Regions from separate parts of the Bacillus sp. MC1252 genome, predicted to be linked through region 1. Evidence: riboswitches for the same ligand, from Rfam matches in the RefSeq annotation. Region 1 holds a riboswitch; the other holds the start of a gene.
What was found. A riboswitch is a leader RNA that binds a small molecule or an ion and turns the genes downstream of it on or off. The one in region 1 is predicted to bind lysine.
Positions count from the first base shown of each region.

Region 2: it holds a riboswitch for lysine, as region 1 does, so the genes downstream of both, ACYH0L_RS12915 (aspartate kinase) here and ACYH0L_RS15355 (amino acid permease) in region 1, are expected to answer to the same signal.

Region 1 is NZ_CM166369.1:2,957,571-2,967,961, forward strand. Features, by position in the region: gene ACYH0L_RS15325 (HAMP domain-containing sensor histidine kinase) at 1-1,188, opposite strand, end outside; gene ACYH0L_RS15330 (response regulator transcription factor) at 1,192-1,914, opposite strand; gene ACYH0L_RS15335 (ABC transporter ATP-binding protein) at 2,092-2,907, opposite strand; gene ACYH0L_RS15340 (FecCD family ABC transporter permease) at 2,929-3,951, opposite strand; gene ACYH0L_RS15345 (FecCD family ABC transporter permease) at 3,952-5,004, opposite strand; gene ACYH0L_RS15350 (iron-hydroxamate ABC transporter substrate-binding protein) at 5,265-6,203, shown strand; gene ACYH0L_RS15355 (amino acid permease) at 6,239-7,645, opposite strand; lysine riboswitch at 7,838-8,014, opposite strand; gene sspJ (small acid-soluble spore protein SspJ) at 8,136-8,279, opposite strand; gene ACYH0L_RS15365 (MarR family winged helix-turn-helix transcriptional regulator) at 8,362-8,790, opposite strand; gene ACYH0L_RS15370 (metal-dependent hydrolase) at 8,961-9,452, shown strand; gene ACYH0L_RS15375 (LTA synthase family protein) at 9,578-10,391, shown strand, end outside.
Region 2 is NZ_CM166369.1:2,508,077-2,518,467, forward strand. Features, by position in the region: gene sdhA (succinate dehydrogenase flavoprotein subunit) at 1-234, opposite strand, end outside; gene ACYH0L_RS12905 (succinate dehydrogenase cytochrome b558 subunit) at 272-880, opposite strand; gene ACYH0L_RS12910 (YslB family protein) at 1,164-1,607, shown strand; gene ACYH0L_RS12915 (aspartate kinase) at 1,777-3,012, opposite strand; lysine riboswitch at 3,153-3,330, opposite strand; gene uvrC (excinuclease ABC subunit UvrC) at 3,392-5,164, opposite strand; gene trxA (thioredoxin) at 5,304-5,618, opposite strand; gene ACYH0L_RS12930 (alpha-N-arabinofuranosidase) at 5,865-7,343, opposite strand; gene ACYH0L_RS12935 (electron transfer flavoprotein subunit alpha/FixB family protein) at 7,419-8,396, opposite strand; gene ACYH0L_RS12940 (electron transfer flavoprotein subunit beta/FixA family protein) at 8,441-9,214, opposite strand; gene ACYH0L_RS12945 (enoyl-CoA hydratase) at 9,246-10,025, opposite strand; gene ACYH0L_RS12950 (TetR/AcrR family transcriptional regulator) at 10,051-10,391, opposite strand, start outside.

The DNA.
Region 1 (10,391 bases):
TTCCATGACTTCTTCCTTGGACCATTGATATTGATTGGATTCAAGCATCAGTCCATAGCCGTAAATCGTACTAAGGGGCGTTTTCAAATCATGAGACAATCCTGCAATCCATTCTTCCCTTGTGGTTTGAATTTTTCTGCGGTTTGCTTCATTCTCTTTTAAGGTATTCGTGAGCTGATCCATTGTTTTGAGGATATCCTCAAACAACCGGTATTCCCGCTTAATACGGCCCTTTTTATTTTTACTAACTGGAATCCCTTTTCTGTTTGTTGGTTCCTGCAATTTATTTCTTGATAAAAAAATCAGCCAGCGAATAATGTGATAGATCGGCAGCCCATAGCGATACGAGTACCATAATGTCATGACAATAATAATAGTGAGTGCAAGACCTGCAATCAGGATGGTTGTATATTGATTTAAAGCATCTGTCTCTTTATCATACAGTTCGTCTGGGCTATATACTTTGTTTGGCACCGAAACGATCAAATATAGATTTTTATTCACTTTGATATAAGACAGGTCACTTCTAAACTCCCAAGGCTTCGATTGGTACTTGAGCAATTCAACATCCGTTACGTTATGTTTCAAATCGTTTTTGGCTCGAATGCCTTTTAAATATTTTCCTTCTTCATTGAACAGGTGCACCGATCCATTCATTCTTTTCAAGAATTCTTTCGTTTCAACCGAATATCGAGAAAGTGCAGCCAGATTTTTCTCATGCTGCTTCAGATAATTGGCTACCTTTATGCTGTTCGTTTTGAACCCATATAACACGATAAAGCTTTCTTGATCAATCTCAATTGGCCAGAAGTACATCTTGTAATCTTTAAATTGTCTTTTTTCAAAGATCTTGATCATTTCATCCTTTTGATAGGATGTTGGAATATTTTTAGGAAGGTGATAGCTATACACGCTATATTTTTTTGAATCAATCACTTGCAGCCAGCCGTCACGTTTTTTCACTGCTTGTTTGAGTTGGTCTTCAGCTTCCATTTTGCCATCCTCGTTAAAATAAAGCCAGCTCATGAGTGTATCCCCATCAGCCTTTGTTAAACCAGTTTCGGCCATATTCTCATAGTGTTTTTTATAATATAGGTTCTCAGAGAACGTATTCCCGATCAGCAGAATCGCAATGACGATAAACATTTGCCCGACAAAGTGAAAGAAAAGTTTTGTTCGTAAATTCATGAATTAATTAAGAACCTTCACAGGATGCGGAATAAATTTATATCCCATACCACGGATGGTCACAATATATTCGGGCTGACTCGGATCTAATTCAATCTTTTCTCTCAGCTTTCGAATATGAACCATGACGGTGTTGTTATCACCATATGATGGAACGCCCCATACTTTCTCATAAATTTGATCTTTTGAAAGAACCACATTCGGATGATCACAAAAGTACTTCAGCAAGGACAGAAGCTGAGCAGAGCATGCCGTCACCTCTCCTCTCACTTTCAGTTCGGCTGCATGAGGATGATAGGAGAAATGGGCATATTCATACTGGCTTTGAGCCTCTTCTTGCTCCTCCTGTAAGGAGATATATGTTCGGTTTAAGTGGGCCTTAATTCTAGCCACTAGCTCTAACGGATTAAATGGCTTTGTGATGTAATCGTCTGCACCTTGCGCAAAGCCTGTCAGCTTATCTACATCAGACGTTCTTGCAGTTAAATAGAAAATGGGCGCTTTCGTATATTTTCTCATTTCAGGAAGAACGTCAAAGCCAGATTTACCGGGCATCATCACATCTAGAAGTAAGAGGTGGATGTCCTCGTTTTTGACAACATCTAATGCTTCATCTGCATGGTAGGCTTTATAGATATGTTGAAATCCTTCTTTTTTTAATACGCGTTCAACCATTTTCACAATTGCTTCTTCGTCATCTGCAATCAATATTTTTGCTGTTTCCACGCATCTCTTTCCTTTCCAGCTATGATCTCTAACCGTATATTACCATTGTCTAAAGTAAAAAAGTACCTCTTTTCTGCATAAAAGCGAAAAAATATCAACTGGAGAAAATGGAAGCATTAGGTATTTTCAGGGGACGCAAAAAAACCCGGTAGCCACACCGAGTTCCTTGTCCATCTATTATCCATTCACAGCTTCTAGCTTTCTTTCATGATTCATTAAGTCATATGTTAAACAGATCGGCTTATTTGTTCTAGGATCAAGAACAATTTCTGCATCAATGTGGAACACCTGACCGAGTACCTCTTTGGTCATGACCTCATGAGGCGTACCGTCTTTTATGACTTTTCCTTGATTGAGGGCAATCATGTAATGTGAAAAGCGCGCTGCATGATTCAAATCATGAATGACCATCAGCACAGTTCGGCCCTGCTCTCTGTTTAAGCGTTCTAATAGCTGAAGAATCTCAAGCTGATGCGCAAGATCTAAATACGTCGTAGGTTCATCTAATAGGAGCAGCTCTGTTTCCTGAGCAAGTGCCATCGCAATCCACACTCGCTGACGCTGTCCACCGGAGAGTGCTTCAATTGGCCGGTCATGAAAAGCGATCATCCCAGTTTCCTCAAGCGCCCATCTGATGATTCGTTTATCTTCATTTGATAAGCGTCCAAATCCATTTTGATGTGGGAAACGTCCATATGACACAAGCTCATAGACTGTCAGCCCGCTTGGAGCTTCTGGAGACTGCGGTAAGATCGCCATTTGTTTTGAAATTTCTTTTGTTGGCGTTTGATGGATGGCCTGGCCATTTAAGTAAACAGCTCCTTGATTGGATTTCATGATACGGGACATTGTTTTTAAAATTGTTGATTTCCCGCACCCATTCGGTCCAATCAATGTGGTCACCTTGCCTTTTGGGATACTGATATTTAAATCGTCTACAATCAAACGGTCATTATAGCCAATACAAAGCTTTTCTGTTTCGAGCGATTTCATATGTTGTACTCTCCTTCCTCATTAGTTCGTTTTCATCAATAAATAAATGAAGTAAGGTGCGCCTAAAGCAGAAACGACAAGACCAACTGGCACCTCTGATGGTGCCAGTATGACGCGGCCAAGTGTGTCTGCCAGTAATAATAGCAGCGCACCAATCATAGCGGAGGCTGGTATCATTCCTTGATGCTTCGGTCCAACAAGCTTTCTCGCCAAGTGCGGGGCAGCTAACCCCAAGAAAGAAATACTTCCTGCAACAGCGACACTAGCACCTGCTAATGCAACGGCAATCAGCATGAGAAAGCTTCTTTCTTTATGAACCGAAATCCCTAAGCCGTAGGAAAGCTGGTCACCCAAATTCATGATATTTAAGTAGCGTGCTCTTACAACTGCTAATACAAGGAAAATCAGCATCCACGGCAGGACAGACAGGACATACGTCCAGCTTGAGCCCCAAATGCTTCCGGATAACCACACAATCGCTTGGTTAAAATCATTTGGGCTCATTTTTAATTGAATCACCACAATTGCTGCTGAAAATGCAGCATTGACGCCAATACCAGTTAAGATCAAACGAACAGGTGTGATGCCCTTTTTCCACGCTAACACATAGATGAGAAATGCAGCAAAGCCTGCACCTACAAAAGCGAAGAGCGGCAGTACAAAAATCGTAAAATCACCTAAGTTCGACATAGAGCCTTGAAATGCAAAAATAAACAAAACAACTGCAAAGCCTGCGCCCGCATTGACACCAAGAATACCGGGATCGGCTAAACCGTTTTGAGAAACACCTTGCCAAATCGCTCCTGATACAGCAATAGAAGCGCCAACAAGTAAAGCGATGACCATTCTTGGAAGTCTGAACTCGAATAATACAAGCTCATCCATTTCACTTCCGAATCCAAAAAATGTTTTCAATGTCTCCATCGGAGAAATACGAATTTCTCCAGTATTTAAACTAATAAGGAACACAGCGACGATCGCCAAAAAGATCATGAGCATCGTTCGTTTGTATTTCTTTTTCTTTGCCTGCTGCACCATTTCCATCTAAATCCCGCTCCTTTCACGTCTAGCTAAATATAAGAAGAAAGGAACGCCTATAATCGCAGTAATGGCTCCGACTGGCGTTTCAAATGGGGCATTGACCAGCCTTGCAGCAATGTCTGCATAAATTAACAGAACAGCCCCTAAAATAGCTGAGCATGGGATAATCCATCGATAGTCAACTCCGACCAAGAAACGAGTGACATGAGGAATGACAAGCCCGATAAAACCAATAGAACCTGCCACCGACACGGCAGCACCTGTTAAAAGAATGACGACCAATATTCCAAGTACCTTGACAGTTTTCGTGTACTGCCCAAGTCCTTTTGCCAATTCATCGCCTAAGCTGAGAACAGTGATCGAGCGGGCAAGAACCATCGCGATCATGAGTCCTGCAATCGCAACCGGAATAATGATGTGAATATTGCTCCAATTCACACCTGCCACGCCGCCAGCATACCAAAAGCTCATGTCTTGAGCGACATCAAACCGGATGGCGATTGCTGAGGAGATGGAGCTTAAAAGTGCCCCAACAGCCGTACCAGCTAATGCGAGCTTTACTGGGGTCAATCCACCTTTTGAAAGAGTACCGACACCAAACACAATAGAGGCACCGAGTGCTGCACCAACAAATGACCAAAGAATTAATGTAAAAGAAGATTGCCCTGGGAAAAAAGCAAACGCAATGGCAATCGCAAATGCAGAGCCATTTGTCACGCCCATAATTTCAGGAGACGCAAGCGCATTTCTTGTCATGCCTTGCATAATGGCCCCCGATACGGCTAAAAAGGAACCGACGAGTGCAGCTCCAACTGTACGAGGCAACCTTAATTCCCGGATGATTTGATGTGAAGTTTGTTGTGGATCAAAATGAAAGACGGCTTCCCATACAGTGTGCAAATGAATGTTCGCCGCTCCTAGTGATACCGATAAAAAAAGACCAAATACTAAAGCGATGATTCCTATGGTGATAACAGCTGCTGTTCCAAAGGGCTTCGTGACAATATCAATCGCATCGTCTTTGGCTGGCAGCTGTTTATTCGATTGTGAGCCCAAAACCAGTCTCTTCCTTTCCGTTCATATCTATTCCTTATTAGTGATAATGATTATCAATCTCGAAGTCTAGTATATCACTTTCTTTTCTTTTTGAAATCATTGTTCTGATCATTTTCTTTATTTCCACCAAAAAAACCAGGAGAATTTCACTATTTTCATTTAGGTTCTAAAATAGCCGATGCATTTTTGTTCCCATCATGTTACGATATAATTGATATTGATAATCATTATCAAAAATGTTCGAATGGGAGAGAACCTTTGTGAAAAAACGAACTGGATTTCTTTTGATTTCCTTAACCATCCTCATGCTTTTTACAGCTGCTTGCGGCAGCACTTCAAATAAAAAATCTGGTGCCAAAAAGAATGACACGATCACCTATCAAGATGCAAAAGGTGAGGTCAAACTCCCTCAAGATCCGAAACGAATTGTGCTCCTTGCAGAAAGCTACTACGGAGACCTCGTTACACTTGGCAAGACCCCGATGGCTGCAACTGCGCCCATCTTCAAAAACCCTTTCTATCAAGGAAAAACGGAAGGGGTTAAAAATCTTGGAACGACTCCCTCTGTCGAAAAAGTAGCAGCTTTGAAGCCAGATATGATTATTGCTTGGGGAGAAGATGAGAAATTTGATCAATACAAAAAAATCGCTCCAACCGTTGCGATTAAATACAATCAATATTCTTTTAAAGATCAGCTAAAAGAATTCGGTAAAATGACAGGCACATCGAAAAAAGCAGCAGATTGGATCACAAAATGGGATGCCAAAATCGCTGAAGTGAAACCAAAAGTAACAAAAGCTGTCGGAAACAAAACGGTTTCTATCGTATCGCCATTTGATAAAGGCATTTATATTTTCGGAAACACATTTGCACGCGGCGGTGAAATCATTTATGACGAGTTGAAATTAAAAGCACCGAAGGCAGTCAAAAAAGAAGCCATCGATAGCGGCGTAGGCTATGCAAATATTTCTCTTGAGAAACTTCCAGAATTCGCAGGCGACTATATTTTCACCAGTCCGTGGAGCGGCTCTAAAAGTAATGGAGAGCAAGTGTATAAAAGCAGCATCTGGACATCACTTCCTGCTGTTCAAAACAAACATGTATTTGAAATAGACCCCGTCGGTTACTTCTTTAATGACCCAGTGTCACTAGAAGGACAGCTCGAGTTTATTGTAGACCGATTAACCTCTGCATCATAAAAAAACGTTTCTCCATTTTTGGAGAAACGTCTTCCTTATTCCGTTCCTTTGGCAAATCCTTTTGACATGAATGGATAAAGCAGAATACCAACTAAGAACAGACCTATTCCGAGACCAAATGTTTTCAAATCAGCTGTTCCTGAAATAATGACCCAAGCGGAATATCCCATAGCAACAAGTGCGATGATTCCGTCTCTTGTTCGATTACCTTTTTGAAGCTCATATGTGTCTCCTTGCATGATGACCTTAAAGCTGTAGATCGAAGACACGATATACGGAATGAGATACGCAAGTGTCGCTGATGTTGTTAAAAAGGTAAAGGCTTCATTAATCGTGCGTGACATGACTGAGAAAATAAACAGCTGTGACATGATATTTGTGACAGTCAAAGCGAAGGCAGGACTGCCCTTTTTGTTTGTTTTTGCAAATACTGCTGGGAAGTCGCCTGCCTTTGCTGCTTGATAAGGTACTTCTGAACCGAGTAAGATCCAGCCAAGCATTGAGCCAAATAAACAAATGATCGCAAGCAGTGCCATGACAATCCCGCCAGCCGGCCCAATAATGAGCTGAAGCACGTCCACGAATGGTTTGTCTGAGCCTTGCAATTGATCATGCGGCAGAACGCCCATTGTAATCAGCGTGATAATCATGTAGATCGAAAGTGCGATTAGAAGACCCGTAATCGTCGCACGTTTCACATCGCGCTGCGAAGACGCTCTCCCTGATAAAATAACCGCAGATTCGATTCCGATAAATGCCCATAGGGTGGAAATGGCCGCATGATGAATTTGGCCTCCAAGTCCGAGCACTCCTTCGCCTCCTGATGCAACCGGGAAGTAATAATGCTCAAATAATGCCGTTTGGAATGCAAATAAGCCCGCTACAATAAAAAGGACGAATCCGAGCACCTTTGAAAAGGTCGTAATAAAGTTTAATTTACTTGCAGCACTTAAGCTTGTGATTAAAATGGTATGTGTTCCCCATAGAAGGATGGTACATACGATAAAGGTCATGAGCTGACCAAGTGTGATCGTTTCTTTTCCAAAGGTAAAGATCACCGTCTTTACGGTTAAAATAGGGAAAAAAGTCGTTAAATAACCGGCAAGGCTCGTAATAATGGCGACATTACTAATCCAGCTCGCCACCCAATATCCCCAAACCATTGTAAAACCGGCTGCTTTTCCCTTTTTCGGATCTTTAAAAAGCGCCCTTGCATAACTTTGTGGTCCTGCCGTCAGCTGCGGCTTATGAATGGATAAATGCCCAAATACAAGTGCAATCATCAGCACACCGCCACCTGTGACAAGCCATGCCATCGTCACACCTAAAGGACTTGCGTGCTGGGCAAGCGTACTTGGCAGCATAAAGATGCCTGAACCTACCATATTTCCGACGACAAATGCCGTCAATAACCAAAAACCCCATTTTTTTGTCTGTTCCATTTCCGTACCTCCGTTATATTCACTTTGGACCAGACCCGGCAGTATCTTCATTGATATATTTGTGAAGCAATGACTTGCATTCTTTATGTTCATAATGGGTCACTTTCTTAACAGCATACCCTTATCTTTGTCACTGAGAACATAAAAAAAAGCCTGAACAAAAGTCCATGCTTTTCAAAACATACACCTTGATCTCCGGATAGCCCTCCACGCTTTTAGACGTGGCAGTCCTGCATTTATTCAATGCAGACCCAGCATAAAGAAAGTTGGAGCTCTCTCTACACTTCGGCGCTGATGCCTTTTTCCCATGATCAACGATTCCATCTCTCCCATGAGTGACTCATCATCCGCGCAACCTCTACCTCACTGAGACATAGCGTGAGGATTTCTATTCATTTTTACTACACGAAGGTTATCAAACATTTTCACATCTGTCAAAGGGAAAAACATAGAAAAAAGACAGAGGAATGATTCTCTGCCTTTTACCTGCTTATTGATGATTGTTTTTCTTCTTTTGTACAGCTTCCTGAAGCGGATCGCCTGCTAGTTCTTTACTTGCTTCTTCTAACAGCTGATCTACCTGCTTGTGGTCTTTCTCACTTTTCGCCTTTTTATCCTTTTGGAAAAATGACATCGCTGTTTCCTCCCTTTTCATAAAATGCGGTTGCCTGTTTAATTTGTGCTACAGTGCGCCGCATTATACAAAATGGAAAGGCTCATTCATCATGAAAGGTCTGTCTCATTTTTTGCAAATAAGTCAAAAAGGTTTTTAAATCTTCCTCTGTGAAGTCTGACATCATATGCTGAATCACCTTACCAAAAATGCGTGTATGCTTTTCGTAAATGGCCAGCCCTTTTTCCGTGGCTTCTAACCTGACAAGTGAATGGTCTTCCTTGTCTCGTTCTCTTTGAATATAGCCCTGTTCGCTTAATTTATTGAGTGCAATAGAGGCTGCACCTGGGTTTAAAGAGAGTCTTTGCTTCAGCTCTTCCGCATCTGATACTTTTCCTTGTATCAAAATAGAGAGAGCATAAATCTGCGGAGGGGTGATGTCTTTTTCTAACTCAAGTAACTTGCGGTTTAATTTACGGCTGACTTCATAATGTACAAGAACAATTTCTTTTAAAATGTCTGCATTACTCATCCGAATCGCATCCTTATCGTTAGTATCAACATGACTTCTCTCTTATTATAGAATGTTTTTCCAATCAGCCAACCATTTTGTCCTTTTTTCTTTAGAAATAAGCCTTGCTGAATGAATTCACCCTTGATATAGTGAGTACTTGAACTAAAGATAGAACAGGAGTACGCATCATGACAGGAAAAACACATATCATGGGCGGAATTGCCGCCTCCACAGCCGCCGCCTACTACTACGGACTCGACCCAGTCACTATGGCTGCTGCTGGATCAGCAGGTGCCCTTATCCCTGATCTTTGTCATACGAAAAGTAAAATCGGCAGGAAATTCCCGCTGCTCTCGACACTGATTAGTAGTGTGTTCGGTCATCGCACCTTTACACACAGTTTATTATTTCTGCTGATCATTTATTTTATTGCGACCACATACATTCCAAATGACAGCCTAAGTATCGGTTTACTAGTTGGGATGGCGAGCCACCTCATCCTTGATGCAGGAACAGTGAACGGCATTAAATTTTTGTTCCCAGCTACCATCAAAGTACGTCTTCCAGTCTATGTCAAAACAGGCAGCACAGGAGAACAAGTCGTACTAGCTGCTCTCACAATCGTCACCTGCTATTACATCGCTGTCATCTGCGGAATATCCATCCCATTGCAGTTCTAAGAGAATGAAAAAAGAGTTTTGCAAAAAAGACAGGATATGAATTGATCATTCCTCATTTTTTTAGTAGTTTTAAGATAAGTGTTTTTGCCGTGCAGCTGAATACAGAATGGTGAGGAGCTACATAAATGAAAGCGTTTTTCAAAGATCACTGGTTTTTAGTGTACTCCATCCTCTTCATGTGGATGAAAACATACATCATTTATCAATTCGGATTTCATATACGAACGGCCAATCTGTTTCACGAATGGCTGCTTTTGATCAATCCACTCAGCTTTTTGCTCCCTTTGTTTGGGATTGCTCTTTTTTTAAATGAAACCAAACAAAAGGTTTTTTTATTGACCGCAAATTTTATTCTGACAGCCATCTTGATATCAAATACGATCTTTTACGGTTTTTATATTGATTTCATTACCATTCCCGTGTTATTTCAAGCCAAGAACATGGGGGATATGGGCAGCAGCATGACTGAGTTGTTCCACCCGCTGTTTGTGCTGATGCTCATTGATTTCGTGGTGCTGGCATGGCTGTTAAAGCGTAAACCATTAGCACCAAAAGCGTCATTCAAAACGATCAAAACGTATTATGCGGTCTGTTGCAGCTTTCTATTGTTTCATGTCAGCTCAGCCATGATGGATCATCCTCGATTTCTGACAAGCTCTTATGATCGAGAAGTCATCGTACGAAACCTTGGGCTGTTCCAATTCCACCTGTATGACGGCGCTGCCCAAACGGCGCGTATTGGACAAAAAGCCTTTGCAGATGAAGATACCCTTTCAACAGTAGCCAACTATACAAAGGCTGATTACAGTGCACCAAACGAAGACTACTTTGGACTTGCTAAAGGCAAGAACGTCGTGTTCATTTCACTTGAATCAACGCAGCAATTTGTCGTTGACCAAAAGGTGAATGGACAATACATCACACCCTTTTTAAATCAAC
Region 2 (10,391 bases), 450 kb from region 1:
GTTGGCTAAGAAATCTCCGCCATATACTGTGTCATCAAAATGCTCATAAGGTGAATCCCCTTCACCTTTTGTATTCACCGCTCCGTTAATTCCGCCCTGTGCACATACAGAATGCGAACGTTTCACAGGTACGATTGAAAATAATTTAACAGCTGTTCCCGCTTCTGCTGCTTTTATAGTTGCCATGAGACCTGCTAAGCCGCCTCCGACAACGATGATGCTAGAATTACTCATTGTAGCCCCTCTCCCTCTTCTACTAATCTATTTCCTCTTAAACAAAAGCGAAAATTGCTCTTAGCCCTACATATGAAAGCGCTATAAATATACCTAATGTCACATATGTGGAGATTCTTTGTGAGCGTGGTGAAACGGTAATTCCCCAGCTGACAGCAAATGACCACAAGCCATTAGCAAAGTGGAAAATAGTAGATAAAACGCCGACAATATAGAAGCCTAGCATAAATGGAGAGCTTAAAATATTCGCCATCATGTCATAGTTTACTTCAGCTCCAAGCTGAGCTTGAATTCGTGTTTCCCATACGTGCCAAGTGACAAAAATCAATGTGATGATACCTGTAATCCTTTGCAGTCTGAATAACCAGTTTCTTAAGTAACTGAAGCGTGACGTGTTGTTTTGTGCCGTAAAGGCTATGTACACCCCATAAACAGCATGATAGATCAGTGGTAAGAAAATCACGAACAGCTCAAGTGCATATCTGAATGGAAGCTGTTCCATAAAGTGTGCAGCTTTGTTAAACGCCTCTGGTCCATTTGTCGCAAAGTGGTTAATCACTAAGTGCTGTACTAAAAATAGACCGACCGGAATGACGCCAAGCAAAGAATGCAATCTCCGATAAAAAAATTCTTTGTTCCCCGACATTACTTTACCCCCTAGTAAAAAAAGTGCAATTGCTTGAAAATTGTCTTACCCCCGCTTCTTTCAAATGTAAGCACTTTATTCAAATTTATTGACAATTTCATTTTACTCCTATGTCAAAAAAGCGTCAAGAAACCGCGTACATAAATTAAAATTTTCCGAAATTTAAAAGTTTTAAATCAAAATTCGTTTTACTACAATAAGAATTTCTTAGACTTCAGGGAAAACTCTGTCATCATATGCCCACATAAGCTATAATAAATTGTTGAAAGAGGGGAGCCGTACAATGAATAAATTTGAATCTAACTTAGAACAGCTAAAAGAGATTGAAGTCAATGGATTTGCCTACGAGCTGATACGCGAAGTTCTGCTGCCTGACATTCTTGGTCAGGATCATTCATCTATGATGTATTTTGCGGGTAAGCTGCTTGCTCGTAAATTTCCTCAAGAGTCATGGGAGAATATCCCCGAATTTTTCCATGATGCCGGATGGGGGACTCTCACGATGGTCCATTCTAAAAAACAGGAAATTGAGTTTGAGCTCGAAGGTCCACTTGTATCGAATCGACTCACCTATCAAAAAGAGCCATGCTTTCAAATGGAGGCCGGTTTTATTGCTGAACAGATTCAGCTTCTCAATGAGCACGTTGCTGAATCCTATGAGCAAGTGAAAAAGCGTGCTGATAAAGTCATTTTAACCGTTAAATGGGATTTAAGAGACCCTAGCTAACACTGCTTATGAAAGGCGAGGACTTCGCGTCACGCCTTTTTTATATGCCTTCTTCTATCATAGCATACTTAGTGAATGGGTTTATGCACGTGTGTTCCTTTTAATATGCGGCCGATTCAAATATAAAAAAGAGGTGCACTCTTTCATGAGATACACCTCTTTTTATTTTTTAAGAATGAGCAGCTGCGCTCACTTTCGATAATTCAAATGCATCATGCAGGGCTTCCACCGCTTTGACCATATCATCACGGCCAACCACTGTGGAAACTTTGATTTCAGACGTACTGACCATTTTCACTTGTATATCTTTTTCAGCTAACACAGCGAACATTTCAGCAGCTACACCTGGATTTGAGACCATACCAGACCCAACGATGGATACTTTGGCTAATTTGCTTTCTGTCTCAATCTGCTCATAGCCAAGCGCCCCTTTATATTCTTCTAGTACTTCAACTGCTTTGGACAAATCATCCGTTTTCACAGAGAAAGAGATGGAAGTCTGATTTGTGCTTGTGACGGACTGAATGATGATATCAACATTGATATTTTGCTTAGCAAGCGTCGTAAAAATGGTCGATAATGTTGTTAAACCGCTTGAAAGGCCGCACACCGTCACGCGTGTCATCTGATCTTCAAATGCAATTCCTCTTACGACTAAATTTTGTTCCATGGATGATTCCTCCTCAATTAACGTACCCGATTCATTTACAATACTAGAACGGACTTCTAGTGGGACTTGATAATTTTTCGCAAACTCAACGGCTCTCGGATGCAAGACGCCTGCCCCTAAATTGGCCAGCTCGAGCATCTCATCGTATGAAATACCCGCAAGTTTTCGCGCGGACGGTACATAACGCGGATCTGTCGTAAACACACCTGGTACGTCCGTGTATATATCACATTTGTCTGCTTTTAATGCAGCAGCAAGTGCCACAGCCGTCGTATCTGATCCCCCGCGTCCAAGTGTTGTGATATGTAGGTCATCTGCAATTCCTTGGAAGCCTGCTACAACAACGACTTTCCCAGCACTTAGTTCCTCTTTGATTCTTGATTCATCGATGTCCACGATTCTTGCATTTCCGTGCACCTGCTCTGTTTTCATACCAGCCTGCCAGCCTGTAAAGGAAATGGCATCATAGCCTTTTGCTTGCAGCGCCATCGCCAATAATGAAATGGTCACTTGCTCCCCAGTTGTTAGCAGCATATCCATTTCTCTCTTGCTTGGATCATCTGTGAGTTCTTTGGCAAGGTCTACTAGAACATCCGTTGATTTTCCCATCGCCGACACAACCACGACCACATCATGACCTGCCTTACGTTCAGCGATGACTCTCTCTGCGGCTTTGCGAATTTTTTCTGTCGATCCAACAGATGTTCCGCCAAATTTTTGTACAATTAGTCCCATGTCTACCACCCTTTTTCAAAAGATCACGTGTGAGAGAAGAGCAAGAAGCGGCTTTGGAGACTGCCCACTCACTGCAAATAAAAAAAGCAATGAGAGAACAAATCTCCCATTGCTTTGAAATCATCATTAAAAGATGCAAACAATGAGATAGCCCTCCAAGAAATAAATTCTTGACAGCCCTACATTTCTTCAATGTACAGCCAGCGAATAAAATGAGTGGATTTTATTCACTTCGGCGACGCTCCCCTTTCAGCCCTCTTCCTAGATCCCATCGATCTCTGAAGGCCTACTCTTGAAGTTCGCACCTCTATCTTCAACAAACAACACGCTCATTTATTAAATTAGTCACATCTTAACAGACTTTTGGAAAAAGTACAATCTATTTTTTTAATGCCTCCATTAAAAGTTCGGCCGTTTGTTTCGGAATGCCAGCCTCCTGAAAATCTTGGACAGAGGCTTCTTTCATCTTTTTCACAGAGCCAAAATGTTTGAGGAGCTGTTTTTTTCGCTTTTCTCCAATACCTGGTACATCATCTAAAATAGACTGGAATGCATTTTTTCCGCGCAGCTGCCGGTGAAAGCTAATGGCAAACCGGTGCACTTCATCTTGAATACGCTGCAATAAATAAAAGGCCTGACTGTTACGCTCTAGCGCAACAATTTCAAGTGTATCACCCATCATGAGATTCGATGTCCGATGTTTTTCATCTTTCACAAGACCTGCCACTGGAACAGACAGATTCAATTCATTTTCGAGCACGTCTATGGCTGCGTTGATCTGTCCTTTTCCTCCGTCAATTAAAATTAAATCTGGCAGCGGCAGCTCATCTTTTAACACGCGTGTATATCGTCTTCTGATAACTTCACGCATGGATGCATAATCATCTGGTCCTGCGACAGTTTTGATTTTATATTTCCGGTATTCCTTTTTATATGGCTTCCCGTCCTGAAAGACAACCATGGCGGAAACAGGATCTGCTCCTTGAATATTTGAGTTATCAAATGCCTCGATCCGGTATGGCATATAAATATTAAGTGCGTCCCCGAGCTGCTTCACCGCTCCAATTGTCCGTTCTTCATCGCGCTCAATGAGCGAGAATTTTTCTTTCAGGGCGATTTTGGCGTTTTGGTGTGCAAGTAAAAGTAAATCCTTTTTCTTTCCTTTTTTCGGCTGGTGAACGTTCGTCTCAAGCAACTGCTCGATCATCTCTTGATCTACGCTGTCTGGCACCAAAATTTCTTTCGGCAGGAAGTGGTTGTTTTTTTCATAAAATTGCCCTAAAAATGTAAGGAATTCTTCCTCGGGGTCTTGATACATAGGGAACAAGCTGACATCACGTTCAATCAATTTCCCCTGTCTGATGAAGAAGACTTGGACACACATCCAGCCCTTATCATAGGCATAGGCAAATACATCTCGATCTGATAAGTCACTCATCGTCATTTTCTGCTTTTCCATTGTTGAGTCGATGTAAGCGATTTGATCTCTCAGTTCTTTTGCCCGCTCAAACTCTAATTGTTCGGACGCTTCCTGCATCTTTTCGGTTAGTTCTTTCTTGATTTGCTGGTGCCCTCCATTAAGAAACCTGGTGATTTCATCCACGAGCTGTTTATTCGTTTCTTCAGAAATGTCATACACACATGGTGCGAGACATTGTCCAAGATGATAATAAAGACAGACACGATCAGGGAGTGTCGCACATTTTCTTAGAGGATATAAGCGGTCAAGCAGCTTTTTGGTTTCTCTTGCTGCTTGTACGTTAGGGTATGGACCGAAGTATCTCCCTTTATCCTTTTTCACATTGCGGGTGACGATCAGCTTAGGATGCCGTTCATTCGTAATTTTAATAAAAGGATACGTCTTATCATCCTTGAGCATAACATTGTATTTTGGGTCATACTTTTTAATTAAATTCAGCTCTAAAATCAGTGCCTCAATGTTAGATGAGGTCACAATGTATTCAAAGTCCGCAATTTCACTGACAAGCCGCTGCGTTTTGGCATCATGAGATCCAGTGAAATAAGAGCGCACTCTATTTTTTAATACCTTTGCCTTCCCCACGTAGATGACCGTATTTTGTCTATCTTTCATTAAGTAACAGCCTGGTCGATCAGGCAGGACTGACAGCTTTTCTTTGATCAGTTTGTTCATATTTTCATCCGTCCTTGTTTTCCTCTTTCACTCCTTCTAGTGTATCACGAACATTTGTTTTATACCATATTGAAAGAAAAGCGGCTCTCGTCTATACGAGAACCGCTTCAGTGGTCATACCGCAATGGCATGGTTGTGTTTATAGATGTTTGTTGACAAGCTCAGCTAGTGCTTCTTTTGGTTTGAAACCAACAGACGTTTCTACGACTTCACCGTCTTTTAAAACAAGAAGTGTTGGGATACTCATCACGCCGTATTTACCAGCAGTTTCTTGGTTATCGTCTACATCAATTTTTACAATTTTCATTTTATCGCCCATTTCTTGATCAAGTTCTTCAAGAACTGGAGCAATCATTTTACAAGGTCCGCACCATGGTGCCCAAAAGTCTGCAAGAACAACACCTTCTGCCGTTTCTTGTGAAAATGTTGCGTCAGTAGCTTTTACGATTGCCATTATTCATTCCTCCAATGTAAATTATGCTTTTTAGTATAGCATCTACCAATGTGACTTGCGAATGAAATGCTTACGAATCATTTTTTATGAAATGAATTAAAAAACAAACCGTATAATCGCACCAATAACAACAATCGCACCGATGATCATCAGAATGGTTCTAAGCATATGACATAACTCCCTTTCCGCTTCATTTACAATGTATGATGCCCCAACATTCTTCTCATCAAACATCAAAATATGCAATCAAGTCAGATCGACAGTCATCATGACAACCGACATAGGCGGGAGATCTATGGTTAATTCGCCGGGCTTTACAGCAAATTTCTCGAAGTTCGCAGGCTGAATGGAATGAGGATCATCGAATGTATTGTGCGCATTCATCCGTTCAGCTGTCAGCACGCGGCCAGTGGCAGTCGTTTGTGGATCAATCCCATCTATTGCAAGGGATACCTCTGCTTTTTCATAAGGGTTCAGGTGACAGAAACTAATATGCATCTTGTCAGAGGAACGTGAGGCTGACACGCTGACCTGAGGAATTTTTTCACCTCGGCGTTCATACGGCGGTGAATCAAACTCCACTTCAAGTGCTTCTTCCTCCTGATGCACTTGAAACATATGAAATACATGATAGGTAGGGGTCAGGATCATCTTTTCGTCCTTCGTTAACACCATCGCTTGCAGGACATTGACCGTCTGGGCAATATTCGCCATGTGAATCCGCTGGCAATGACGGTGGAATATATGAAAATGCAGGGCACAGACAAGGGCGTCTCTCAGTGTGTTTTGCTGATATAAAAACCCTGGATTGGTCCCTGGCTCTGGGTCATACCATGTCCCCCATTCATCAATAATCATCCCGATTCGCTTGTCTGGATCATAACGATCCATGATCTTTCCATGATCCATGACAAGCTGCTCCATCTCATAGGCCTTTTTCAACGTTGTAAACCATTCATCCTCATCAAAATCAGTCGCAGACCCTTTCTTCTCCCATGTACCAGGAACGGTATAGTAATGCAAACTGAGCCCATCCATCCATGGTGCAGCCCGTTCCATTAATACTTTTGTCCAATTCACATCATTTGAATTCGCTCCACAAGCTATTTTATAAATACGGTTACCAGCAAACTCTCTCACATACGTTTGATAGCGTTTATATAGGTCTGCATAGTATTCAGGTGTCATATTCCCGCCGCAGCCCCAGCTTTCATTGCCTACGCCAACATAAGTCAGCTTCCAAGGTTTTTGTTTTCCATTTTGAATGCGCCAATCGGACATAGGTGTCCCCTTAGGAAATGTGATGTATTCTACCCATTCCGCTAATTCTTGAACAGACCCGCTTCCAACATTGCCGCAAATATAAGGCTCACATTCAAGTAACTCACACAATCGCATAAATTCATGTGTGCCAAACGCATTTGATTCAATGGTACCTCCCCAATGAGTGTTCACCATCGGCTTTCGTTCACTCAGATCGCCAACGCCATTTGCCCAATGATACTCGTCTGCAAAACAGCCGCCCGGCCACCTAAGCACCGGGATATGTAATGCTTGAAGCGCCTTTAGCACATCGGTTCGAATTCCTTCAATATGGTCAATTGATGAGTCTTCTCCTACCCAAATCCCGTCATAAATTCCTCTTCCTAAGTGCTCTTGAAAGTGTCCATAAATGTGTTTAGAAATGCGTCCGATCACGTCATTGACTTTTACTGTACCCTTCACTTGTCATCCGCCCCTTTGTCTCATAATGACATACAAAAAAACCCAGAATACCTAGGCATTCTGAGTGTATGAGCGTTACGAGTGGATATTCATCTTTTTTAACTCTTCATTCAAAAGTGGAACCACTTCGAACAAGTCACCAACAATTCCGTAATCGGCGATTTTGAAGATTTCAGCTTCTGGATCTTTGTTAATCGCCACAATGACTTTACTGTTAGACATTCCGGCTAAATGCTGAATCGCGCCTGAAATCCCGCAGGCAATATAAAGGTCAGGTGTGACGACCTTACCGGTTTGACCAATTTGCAGGGCATAATCACAGTAGTCTGCATCGCAAGCTCCACGCGAGGCACCGACTGCTGCGCCTAGCGTTTGGGCGAGTTCTTTCAGCGGTTCAAAACCTTCTTTGCTCTTGACCCCCCGCCCTCCAGCGACAATAACTTTTGCTTCGGATAAGTCTACACCTTCTGACGTTTTTTTAATGACTTCCTTCACGATCGTTCGCAGGTTCTGAATATCGACAGAAACTGGAGTGACTTCTCCGCCTCGTGACGCATCTCGCTCCAGCGGTGCCACGTTGTTTGGCCGAATGGTCGCCAAAAGTAGGCGATCCGTCGAGATGACTTTTTCGAAGGCTTTTCCAGAGTAAATCGGTCTAGTGAAAACGAGATGTTCTCCGGTAACGCTGACATCGATCGCATCTGAAATCAAGCCTGTCTGCAGGCGTGCTGCTATTTTGGGTGACAAGTCTTTTCCGATAGACGTATGGCCAAAGAGCACTGCATCCGGATTGACTTGATCTAATATGGCTTGAAGCGCCTGCGCAAAACCATCTGACGTATAATATGAAAGGTGCGGATGTTCCACTATCATGACATGATCCGCTCCATAGTAAAGCAGTTCATCGGCTTGTTCTTTGACTTGATCCCCTATTAATACGCCAATGACCTCACCGCCATCAGCCACTTGATGAGCGGCAGCAATCGCTTCAAATGTCACATTTCTTAATTTACCGTCACGACTTTCTCCAAGTACAACAACTTTTTTACTCATCTTTCAAGCTCCCCCTTGTTCTCGTGATATCGTAAAGTGGATGTTTAGATGACTTTTGCTTCATTTCTTAGTAGATCTGTCAGTTCTTTGACTTGATCCTGAAGCTCACCGCTCAGCACCTTGCCACCCTCTTTTTTCTCCGGTAAGAAACGTTCAATTGTTTTGATTTTATATGGCACATCGTCTTCATCGAGATCTAAATCATCTAGTTCCAATTCTTCTAGAGGCTTTTTCTTTGCCTTCATAATGCCTGGTAATGATGGATAACGAGGCTCATTAAGACCTTGCTGCGCTGTGACAACAAGCGGGAGCTGGGCGGAAATCACTTCCACGTCACCCTCTGCATCTCGTTCAATTGAAGCGGAATCACCATCAATTTGAATGCTTGTAATCGTTGTGACATATGAAAACCCAAGTAATTCAGCAAGGCGCGGGGCAACCTGTCCAGACCCGCCGTCAATCGCCACATTTCCTGCTAAGATCAAGGAAGCATCTTTCTCCTTGAAATAGTGATATAGAATGGTAGAAGCTGAATATTGATCCCACTCTTCCAAGTCATCTTCAACATTTAACAAAACGGCCTGATCGCAGCCCATAGCAAGCGCTGTTCTCAGCTGTTTCTCCGCATCCTCGCTGCTCACTGTGACAACGGTCACTTCTCCTCCGTGCTCATCCCGAAGCTGAATCGCTTCTTCTATTGCATACTCGTCATAAGGATTAATAATGAATTCTGCCCCATCTTCTTGAATTGCACCAGACTGAATGGAAATCTTCTCTTCCGTGTCAAACGTACGCTTCATCAAAACAAATATATTCATTCATTTCTCCCCCTTGTGTCGTACTAATCCCTTATTCCCCTTTAAAGTTCGGTTTGCGCTTTTCGATAAAGGCTTGGATGCCTTCTTTGGCGTCATTTGATTGGAATACCTCACCAAACTTTTTGGCTTCCAGCTTCATTCCGCCATCATATGAGTACACTTTTGCCGCATTCAATAACTCAAGCACATACTCGAGCGTTTTAGGGCTTTTCGCTGCAAATTTCATCGCAAGTGTTTTGGCTGTATCCAGCGCTTCTTCCTCTGTTTCTGCAAGCTTTGAAACAAGCCCGCAGGCAAGTGCCTCTTTTCCTGTAATCGGCTCAGCTGTTCCCATCATTTCAAGTGCTTTAGCAGACCCAACATAGCGAGGCAGGCGCTGCGTGCCGCCGAATCCTGGAATGATGCCGAGGTTTAGTTCCGGCAGCCCAAGCTTCGCCTCTTTTGTTGCAATTCGAATATCACATGACATCGCCAGCTCAAGACCTCCGCCTAGTGCTGCTCCGTGAATAGAGGCAATGACTGGTTTTGGACATTGCTCAATTCGTTCAAAGACTTGCTGTCCTCTGTCTGCAAGACTCGCATAATCTGACTCTTTCTGTAAGGTCGTAAATTCTTTAATATCAGCACCTGCTGAAAAGAACCTGCCTTCTCCGTGGATCACAATGGCTCTCACTTCTTCGTTTTGTTCGAGCTGGTCAAACATATCATTGAGCTCAGTGAGAAGCTGAGAAGATAAGGCGTTTGCAGGTGGATGTTGAATCGTGATGAGCGCTATTTGTTCTTCTTGATGTAAGCTGAGTATCTTTTCCATGTCAATCATCCTTTTTCAATTGTCTTTAAGATTGATGTATTCCGTTTAAAAGAAGATCATGTACGTTTTCTGCAAGTGCAGTCAGATCATACTTTTGATCATTCATGACCCATGTTGTAGCGGTTTCATCAATCGTCCCAAATACCATTTGTCTCGCTAAGCGAACATCCAAATCTTGTCTGAATTCTCCTGTTTTCTTTCCCTCTGTTAAAATCGTCTCGAGCATATTTAAATACCCTTTCAGCACCTCATTGATTTTTTGCCGCAGCTCAAGGTTTGACTGCCTGAGTTCAAGCTGTGTCACAAGAGCCAAATGATGATCTTGCGAAAGCAGGCGAAAGTGCTCCTGAATCAGCAGAAGAAGTT